3 regions of the Pseudomonas tolaasii NCPPB 2192 genome follow, and region 2 is predicted to be linked to each of the others. Evidence: predicted binding sites of a transcription regulator. Region 2 holds the regulator's gene; each other region holds the start of a gene.
The links. Region 2 encodes sigma-54, which starts transcription at its own class of promoters, with help from an activator protein. Its sites were predicted from a motif close to ANTGGCATNNANNTTGCTNT; they were not measured.
Positions count from the first base shown of each region.

Region 1: glnA (glutamate--ammonia ligase) is a predicted target of sigma-54. The motif match lies at 1,357-1,376, and genes of this name have one in related genera.
Region 3: ATI14_RS29985 (circularly permuted type 2 ATP-grasp protein) is a predicted target of sigma-54. The motif match lies at 1,944-1,963, and genes of this name have one in related genera.

Region 1 is NZ_PHHD01000001.1:1,892,274-1,895,551, forward strand. Features, by position in the region: gene glnA (glutamate--ammonia ligase) at 1-1,256, opposite strand, end outside; gene thiI (tRNA uracil 4-sulfurtransferase ThiI) at 1,591-3,045, shown strand; gene typA (translational GTPase TypA) at 3,185-3,278, shown strand, end outside.
Region 2 is NZ_PHHD01000001.1:2,535,893-2,539,170, reverse strand. Features, by position in the region: gene lptB (LPS export ABC transporter ATP-binding protein) at 1-632, shown strand, start outside; gene ATI14_RS11735 (RNA polymerase factor sigma-54) at 818-2,311, shown strand; gene hpf (ribosome hibernation-promoting factor, HPF/YfiA family) at 2,387-2,692, shown strand; gene ptsN (PTS IIA-like nitrogen regulatory protein PtsN) at 2,703-3,167, shown strand; gene rapZ (RNase adapter RapZ) at 3,170-3,278, shown strand, end outside.
Region 3 is NZ_PHHD01000001.1:6,555,967-6,559,244, forward strand. Features, by position in the region: gene ATI14_RS29980 (alpha-E domain-containing protein) at 1-484, opposite strand, end outside; gene ATI14_RS29985 (circularly permuted type 2 ATP-grasp protein) at 489-1,898, opposite strand; gene ATI14_RS29990 (ribonuclease E inhibitor RraB) at 2,326-2,667, opposite strand; gene ATI14_RS29995 (hypothetical protein) at 2,880-3,116, opposite strand; gene ATI14_RS30000 (START domain-containing protein) at 3,220-3,278, opposite strand, start outside.

The DNA of each region.
Region 1 (3,278 bases), 640 kb from region 2:
TCCAGGGCTTCTTTCAGGCTGCCGCACACTTGTGGGATCTCTTTGGCCTCTTCAGGCGGCAGGTCGTACAAGTTTTTGTCGGCGGCGTCGCCAGGGTGGATCTTGTTCTGAATACCGTCCAGACCCGCCATCAGCAGTGCTGCGAAAGCCAGGTATGGGTTGGCAGCCGGGTCCGGGAAACGTGCTTCGATACGACGGCCGCGTGGGCTGTTGACGTAAGGAATGCGGATCGAAGCGGAACGGTTACGAGCCGAGTAGGCCAGCATGACCGGTGCTTCGAAGCCTGGTACCAGACGCTTGTAGGAGTTGGTTGCCGGGTTGGTGAAGCCGTTCAGGGCCTTACCGTGCTTGATGATACCGCCGATGAAGAACAGGGCAGTTTCCGACAGGCCGGCATAACCTTCGCCGGCGAAGGTGTTCTTGCCATCTTTGGCGATGGACATGTGAACGTGCATACCCGAACCGTTATCGCCGTACAGTGGCTTCGGCATGAAGGTCGCGGTGCGGCCGTAGGCGTCAGCAACGTTGTGGACAACGTATTTCAGGGTTTGAACTTCGTCAGCTTTCTTCACCAGGGTGTTGAACTTGACGCCGATTTCGTTCTGGCCAGCAGTTGCCACTTCGTGGTGGTGAACTTCAACGACCTGGCCCATTTCTTCCAGCGCGTTGCACATGGAGGTACGGATTTCGTGGTCGTGGTCGAACGGAGGTACTGGGAAGTAGCCGCCTTTGACGCCTGGACGGTGGCCTTTGTTGCCGCCTTCGATGTCTTGGTCGGACATCCATGAGCCTTGCTCGGAGAAGATCTTGAACATCGAGCCGGAGATGTCGGACTTGAACTTCACTTCGTCGAAGATGAAGAACTCAGGCTCAGGACCGCAGAAAACGGTGTCACCGATACCGGTGGTCTTCAGGTATTCCTCGGCACGGTGGGCGATGGCGCGCGGGTCGCGATCGTAGCCTTGCATGGTCGAAGGTTCGATGATGTCGCAGACCAGAATCAGGGTCGGCTCTTCGGTGAACGGGTCCAGAACGGCAGAGTCGTCGTCCGGCAGCAGGATCATGTCGGAGGCTTCGATGCCTTTCCAGCCAGAGATGGAGGAACCGTCGAACATCTTGCCGACTTCGAAGAAGTCGTCTTCCAGCGCGTCGCGAGCCGGCATGGTCACGTGGTGCTGAGTACCTTTAGTGTCCGTGAAGCGCAGATCAATCCATTTAACGTCATGATCTTTGATGAGTTGAACCGACTTCGACATGGTGTCCTCCGGGTGGCTTCGGGCTGGGGTAGTGGAGTTAGCCCTTAGAATGTGGGTGATGCCGGCGCGAATACTCGACCAAGGCAACCTGCCTCACAAGAGAGCAAATTGCATGCCAGTGCGCCAACATGGCCTTTTTGCCTCAAAATGGCCCCTATAAAGGTGCAATCCGCTGAAGCGGAATAAAAAGCGCACTGCAATGTAGCGTTTATTTGCGCAAATGACCCGTTTTGGTGCGTCGAAAGCTTGGTGCATATTAACTGGTTAAACCTTGAGCGATTTCCGCTATAATCCGCGCCCCCCTTTTTCAGCAGGCCCGGCGCGCGCTGTTTCCATGAAATTAATCGTAAAAGTCTTCCCCGAGATCACCATCAAAAGCCGACCGGTACGGACGCGTTTCATCCGTCAATTGGCCAAGAACATCCGTGCCGTGCTCCGTGACCTGGACCCGGCTGTGGTGGTGAACGGCGTGTGGGACAACCTCGAGCTGGAAACCCGTATTACCGACGCCAAAGCCTTGAAGGACATGACCGAGCGCCTGAGCTGCATGCCGGGCATCGCGCATTTCCTGCAGGTGGATGAGTACCCGCTGGGCGACTTCGACGACATCACCGAGAAGTGCAAGCAGCACTACGGTGATTCGCTCACCGGCAAGATTTTTTCGGTGCGCTGCAAGCGCGCCGGCAAGCACCCGTTCAGCTCCATGGATGTCGAAAAATACGTCGGCAGCAAGCTGCGTCGCGAGTGCGGCGCCGCCGGAATTTCGTTGAAAACGCCGGAAATTGAAGTTCGGATCGAAATTCGCGACCAACGGTTGTTTGTGATCCACAGCCAGCACAACAGCATCGGCGGCTACCCGTTGGGTGCACTGGAACAGACCCTGGTATTGATGTCCGGCGGTTTCGATTCCACCGTTGCGGCCTACCAGATCATGCGCCGCGGCCTGATGAGCCACTTCTGCTTCTTTAACCTGGGCGGACGTGCACACGAATTGGGCGTGATGGAAGTTGCGCACTTCATCTGGAAGAAATACGGCAGCTCCCAACGCGTGCTATTTGTCAGCGTACCGTTTGAAGAAGTGCTCGGCGAAATTCTCGGCAAAGTCGATAACAGTCATATGGGCGTGGTATTGAAGCGTATGATGTTGCGCGCCGCGTCCCGGATCGCCGACCAGTTGCACATCGATGCGCTGGTGACCGGTGAAGCGATTTCCCAGGTGTCCAGCCAGACCCTGCCGAACCTGTCGCTGATCGACTGCGTGACCGAGAAGCTGGTGCTGCGCCCGCTGATCGCCAGCCACAAGCAGGACATCATCGACCTGGCAGAAGAAATCGGCACCGCCGACTTTGCCAAGCACATGCCTGAGTACTGCGGGGTCATCTCGGTGAATCCCAAGACCCACGCCAAGCGTCACCGCGTGGAGCATGAAGAGAAAGAATTCGACATGGCGGTTCTGGAGCGTGCGCTCGAGAACGCCAAAATGGTGCCAATCGACCGCGTGATCGACGAATTGGGCCAGGACGTGAAAATCGAAGAAGTCAGCGAAGCCCTGGCCGGCCAGATCGTCGTCGACATCCGTCACCCGGATGCCGCCGAGGATGAGCCGCTGGAGATTCCTGGCATCGACGTGCAAACGCTGCCGTTCTACGCACTGAACGCGCGTTTCAAGGAACTGGATAACAGCCGTCAGTACCTGCTGTATTGCGACAAAGGCGTGATGAGTCGCCTGCATGCCCACCATTTGCTCAGTGAGGGGCATGCCAATGTGCGCGTTTATCGACCGAGCTAAGAGCCCGGGGCTGTTTGCCTGTGGCCTGCGTCACCGGCCCCCCGACTCTGCCGTCAAGCTGTAACGGCAAGGCCTGACTCTACTGTTAATCGCTGCCACGACCTGTCAGCACACCGAATCCTCTGATCGAGATACACAAGTGATCGAAAATCTACGTAACATCGCCATCATTGCTCACGTTGACCATGGTAAAACCACCCTGGTAGACAAACTCCTGCGTCAATCCGGCACCC
Region 2 (3,278 bases):
TCGGCCTGCTCGGCCCTAACGGCGCCGGCAAGACCACGTGCTTCTACATGATCGTCGGGCTGGTTCAGGCCGATCAGGGCCGCGTCCTGATCGACGACCTGGACGTCAGCCACCAACCCATGCACGGCCGCGCCCGCGCCGGTATCGGCTATCTCCCACAGGAAGCGTCGATCTTCCGCAAACTGTCGGTGTCCGACAACATCATGGCGATCCTTGAAACCCGCAAGGAACTCGACCGTGACGGCCGTCGCAAGGAGCTGGAAAGCCTGCTGCAGGAATTCCACATCAACCACATCCGCGACAACCTCGGCATGAGCTTGTCGGGGGGTGAGCGCCGCCGTGTGGAAATCGCCCGTGCACTGGCCACCGCGCCCAAGTTCATCCTGCTGGATGAACCCTTTGCCGGCGTCGACCCGATCTCGGTGGGCGATATCAAGCAGATCATCCACCACCTCAAGGCCAAGGGCATCGGCGTGCTGATCACGGACCACAACGTCCGCGAGACCCTGGATATCTGTGAAACCGCCTATATCGTCAACGACGGTCAACTGATCGCCGAAGGCGACTCAGCCACCATCCTGGCCAATGAACTGGTCAAGGAAGTGTACCTGGGCCACGAGTTCCGCCTGTAAGCAGCACGGTGTCACGGCAGGCCGCCAAAGCGCGCGCGAGTCAATAAAAACCTCTACTTTTTTATTGTTACCGCGCTCTAGGCAAAGCCCCCGATATCAGGCATATAATTTGCTTATGTTTGGCGCTCACGCGCCCTGTCGTGGATGGCGCATTGCGCCGGCGAATAAGGTGTTAAGCCCCTGCCATGAAACCATCGCTAGTCCTGAGAATGGGCCAGCAGCTGACGATGACACCGCAGCTGCAACAGGCCATCCGCCTGCTCCAATTGTCGACCCTGGACCTGCAACAGGAAATCCAGGAGGCCCTGGAGTCCAATCCGATGCTCGAACGCCAGGAAGAAGGCGACGACTTCGACAATGCAGACCCGCTGGCCGATAACATCGAGCAAAAACCCAACTCCGACGTGCAAGAACCCTCCTACCAGGAAACCGCCCCAACGGTGGATAACCTCGAGGAAGGTGAATGGAACGAACGCATTCCCAACGAGCTTCCGGTCGATACTGCCTGGGAAGACGTTTACCAGACCAGCGCCAGCAGCCTGCCAAGCAATGATGACGATGAGTGGGATTTCACCACCCGCACGTCCGCCGGCGAGAGCCTGCAGAGTCATTTGCTGTGGCAATTGAACCTGGCGCCGATGTCCGACACCGACCGCCTGATTGCCGTCACCTTGATCGACTGCATCAACAATCAGGGTTACCTGGACGAGACGCTCGAAGAAATTCTTGAGGCGTTCGACCCGGAACTGGACATTGAGCTGGACGAAATCGAAGCTGTTCTGCACCGCATCCAGCAATTCGAGCCTGCCGGCATAGGCGCCCGCACCCTCAGCGAATGCCTGTTGCTGCAATTGCGCCAGTTGCCCGCCAAAACCCCTTGGCTCGCCGAAGCCCAGCGCCTGGTCACCGACTACATCGACCTGCTGGGCAGCCGCGACTACAGCCAGTTGATGCGCCGCATGAAGCTCAAGGAAGACGACCTGCGCCAGGTGATCGAGCTGGTGCAGAGCCTCAACCCGCGCCCGGGCTCGCAGATCGAATCCAGCGAGGCGGAATACGTCGTTCCTGACGTGATCGTCCGCAAGGACAACGAGCGCTGGCTCGTGGAGCTGAATCAGGAGTCGGTGCCGCGCCTGCGCGTCAACCCGCAATACGCAGGTTTTGTACGCCGTGCCGACACCAGCGCCGACAACACCTTCATGCGCAACCAGTTGCAGGAAGCGCGCTGGTTCATCAAGAGCCTGCAAAGCCGCAACGAAACCCTGATGAAAGTCGCCACCCAAATTGTCGAGCACCAGCGCGGCTTCCTGGAATATGGCGACGAAGCGATGAAACCGCTGGTTTTGCACGATATTGCCGAAGCCGTTGGCATGCACGAATCGACGATTTCCCGGGTCACCACCCAGAAATTCATGCATACCCCACGGGGTATTTATGAGTTGAAATACTTTTTCTCCAGCCATGTCAGCACCTCCGAAGGCGGCGAATGCTCGTCCACGGCGATCCGCGCGATCATCAAAAAACTGGTTGCCGCGGAAAATCAGAAAAAGCCATTGAGTGACAGTAAGATCGCTGGTTTACTGGAGGCACAAGGCATTCAGGTCGCCCGTCGAACCGTCGCCAAGTACCGCGAGTCCCTCGGGATCGCGCCTTCCAGCGAGCGCAAGCGTTTGATGTGACGGGCGGGCCATAGCGTTCCAGTGGTGGGTATTTCTGCCCACCGCTTTATGCACTGGCAACGAAGGAGAAGCTGTATGCAAGTCAACATCAGTGGACACCAACTGGAAGTAACCAAGCCCCTGCGTGAATACACCGAGAGCAAGCTGAACAAGCTTGCGGGGCATTTTGACAAGATCACCAACGTGCAGGTCATCATGGAGGTCGACAAGCTCAAGCAGAAAATCGAGGCCACCCTGCACGTACCGAATGCGAAGCTCGTCGCCAATGCGGAGCATGAAGACATGTACGCTGCGATTGACTCGCTCTACGACAAGCTGGACCGCCAACTCATAAAGCATAAGGAAAAGAATCTGCACCTGATGCAAGGTACAGGTCGTTAACTCTCCCCCCATGATCCGACTTGAAACCATCCTGACCCCCGGCCGTTCCCTTGTGAACGTGCCGGGCGGCAGTAAAAAGCGCGCCCTCGAACAAATTGCCAACCTGATCGGCCGTGAAGTGCCCGAACTGGACACGCAAGCTGTGTACGAAGCGCTTATTGCCCGTGAAAAACTCGGTTCTACCGGTTTTGGCAACGGCATAGCCATTCCTCACTGCCGCCTGCAAGGCTGTGAATCCCCGGTGAGCGCCCTGCTCCACCTGGACGCTCCTATCGATTTTGACGCCATCGACGGTGCTCCGGTCGACCTGCTCTTTGTTCTGCTGGTCCCGCAAGCTGCCACCGATGCACACCTGGAACTGCTTCGGCAGATCGCCAGCATGCTCGACCGCAAGGAAGTACGCGACAAACTGCGCAGCGCCAAAAGCAACGAGGCGCTCTATCAGGTAGTCCTGGATGAACAAAACGGGCAGTAATCATGCGTTTGATCATCGTCAGCGGCCGTTCCGGCTCGGGTAAAAGCACCGCCCTCAACGTGCTTGAGGACAGTGGTTTCTACTGCATCGACAACCTGCCCGCCGGCCTGC
Region 3 (3,278 bases), 4.0 Mb from region 2:
AGCGAAACGCATCGTTACGCATGATGGTGCCGTAGGTGGCACCCCGAAACAGGTGCGAGCGCTCCTTGACCCACTCACAGAAGCGGCTCATGCCATAGCGGCTGAGCCCTTGACGGGCGATATCGCGAATATCCAGCCAGGTAGCGTTGATGTTTTCCCACATATCGGCGGTAATTCGCCCACGCACGGCATGGGCGCTGGCTCGCGCGGCGCCGAGGCAACTGTAGATGCTCGCCGGGTTGGCGGCGTCCAGTGCGAAAAAGTGCAACAGGCGTTCGGCGTCCAACTCGCCATGGCGCGCGTGATAATCCTCCAGCGTGCCGGTGATCAGCAGCGGCATGGCCAATTCGTGCAGGCCGTCGCCGCGCCCGTCCTGGGGCATCAGCGACAGCGAGTAGCTGACATCGAGCATGCGCGCGAGGTTTTCCGCGCGCTCCAGATAGCGCGACATCCAATACAAATCCGAGGCAGTTCTACTCAGCATGGCATCAGTCCTCAACCACCCAGGTGTCTTTGGTGCCGCCGCCCTGGGACGAGTTCACCACCAACGAACCTTCACGCAGGGCTACACGGGTCAAGCCACCGGGTACCACGCGGGTTTCCTTGCCGGACAACACGAAGGGGCGCAGGTCGATGTGGCGCGGCGCTATGCCGTTTTCGACAAAGGTCGGGCAGGTGGATAAGCACAGGGTCGGCTGGGCGATATAGGCGTGGGGCTTGGCTTTGATGCGCTCACGGAAGGCTTCGATTTGCGCCTTCGTGGACGCAGGCCCCACGAGCATCCCGTAACCGCCGGAGCCTTGGGTTTCTTTCACGACCAGCTCTGGAAGGTTGGCCAGCACGTGGGACAGTTCATCGGGCTTACGGCATTGAAACGTAGGAACGTTCTTCAGAATCGGCTCTTCATCCAGGTAAAAACGGATCATCTCGGTGACGAAGGGGTACACCGACTTGTCATCCGCCACCCCGGTGCCGATGGCATTGGCCAGCACGACATTGCCCGAGCGGTAAGCCGCGAGCAGGCCGGGCACGCCGAGCATGGACTCCGGCTTGAACGCCAGCGGGTCGAGGAAGGCGTCGTCGAGGCGGCGGTAGATCACATCCACTGCCTTGGGGCCGTCGGTGGTGCGCATGAACACGCGGTCGTCACGTACGAACAGGTCAGCACCTTCTACCAGCTCCACGCCCATTTCCCGCGCGAGAAAGGCGTGCTCGAAGAACGCACTGTTAAAGCGCCCCGGGGTCAGCACCACCACGCTGGGGTTATCCAGCGGACTAGAACTTTTCAGGGTGTCGAGCAACAGGTTGGGGTAGTGGTCGATGGGCGCGATGCGCTGGGCGGCGAACAGTTCGGGGAACAGGCGCATCATCATCTTGCGGTCTTCGAGCATGTAGCTGACGCCGCTGGGCGTACGCAAGTTGTCTTCAAGCACGTAGTACGTGCCGTCACCATCGCGTACGAGATCGACGCCCGAGATGTGGGAATACAAATCACGGTGCAGGTCCAGCCCCTGCATCGCCAACTGGTACTGATCGTTGGCCAGCACCTGTTCAGCGGGAATGATTCCGGCCTTGATGATGCGTTGCTCGTGGTACAGGTCGGCGAGAAACAGGTTCAGCGCCTTGACCCGCTGGATGCAGCCGCGCTCGACGATCTGCCACTCGCTCGCCGGAATGCTGCGCGGGATCGTGTCGAAAGGAATCAGGCGTTCGGTGCCCTGCTCGTCGCCATACAGGGTGAAGGTGATACCGGCGCGATGAAACAGCAAATCGGCTTCGCGCCGGCGCTGTGCCAGCAGTTCGGCGGGGGTGTGCGCCAGCCAGCGGGCGAACTCGCGGTAATGGGGGCGAACCTGCCCTGCCCCGTCGTACATTTCGTCGTAATAAGTGCGGGTCATGCCGTACTCCTTGTCACCCGGGCGCATAAGCAATCGCAAAAAACGATCGCAAGGCCCGTGCCATCGGCATAAACACTTAAGAATCAGTGAGTTGAATAACCACGAACATTTGCTCGCACCGTCCTGGTGCGCAGAATGCGCGCCGTCCCGTCCCGCGCTTCATCACAATGCGGGTTTTGACTATCGACAGCATAGTCAGAGTTGATTTCACTGCCGGGCCGCGCCTGCGGATAATCGCAACCATCTGCTGAACAGGACTCGTCCTACAACTTCAGCGCTCCGCTCTTCCCTTTAGGCCACCCTCTTTGGGTGGCTTTTTTTTGGTGCAGAAAAAAGTGCTGCAAGTTCCGAATACTTTTCCCACAGCACAAACAAAATCGGCCGACCCCAAGGTCAGCCGATTCGCTGCGTAACTCATGACTTCACGCTACATGGGTAACCCACGCACCTCCTGCTTGACGCCCCACCCTTCGATGATCCCGCCCAGCGGCTCGACCACCGCCCCAAAGTCTTGCTCGAAATCTCCTATGCCGTCGTAGGTGGCAGACATGATTTTGCTCAATTCCAGATACCAGGCGCCATCATCCCGCGCGCTGACCTGGGCATTCAGGGACTCCCCACGAAACCGGCCCGCAGCCCTGCGCGCACGTTCCTCATCCGGGAAAATGGCGTAAAACTCGATGGGGTGGAAACGCGAGAAATCGAAGCCGCCTTCTTTCATGCGGCGCAGAACGTTGGTGCTGATGTCTTCTTGATAGGCTGTGCTCATGAAAAGTGCTCCTCAAATTGATGGATAGACTTTCCGTGCATCCCGAAGCCCACGCCCTGCTGGCGTGGGGCTACGGCAACAACATCACCGAGGGAGAACAAGCATGTAGCTGACAAGACCAGACCTTAGCGATTCATTCGCTGATCTCACTTGCAGAGTAGCGCGAAGCTATCACCTCCACCAGAGGGGTTTGAATGGCAGTCAGGGATTGTTCAGGCGGCGGGAGAGATGTCGAGGATTTGAATGCTGTTCTGGTCTTTGAGGATCTTGACCGTAGGTTCGGGCTTGCGGCCTTCCAGGTCATTGAGGTCAAGCTCGGCCGCAACGGGCACCAGCTTGTTGCGAATCATGTGCGCAGCGTCTTCGAGGCTGGGCTTTTGTTCGCAGGTGAACTGCTCCACGGACTTGACGCCGTGATCATCAACGAAGGTAATTTGCCACGTTTGCATCGGTGCCTCCTCGATAAAGCCCGTGTGTGGGCTCACATCTATCTGGACCTTGAGGGGTTGGCAAACGTTCCACTCAAGGCCGGAGGCACCGGACCGGCTGCGCTTATTTCTCCGCGTGTTCTTTCAAGGCTTTCAAGGTGTTGAACGGCGCATCCACTACGA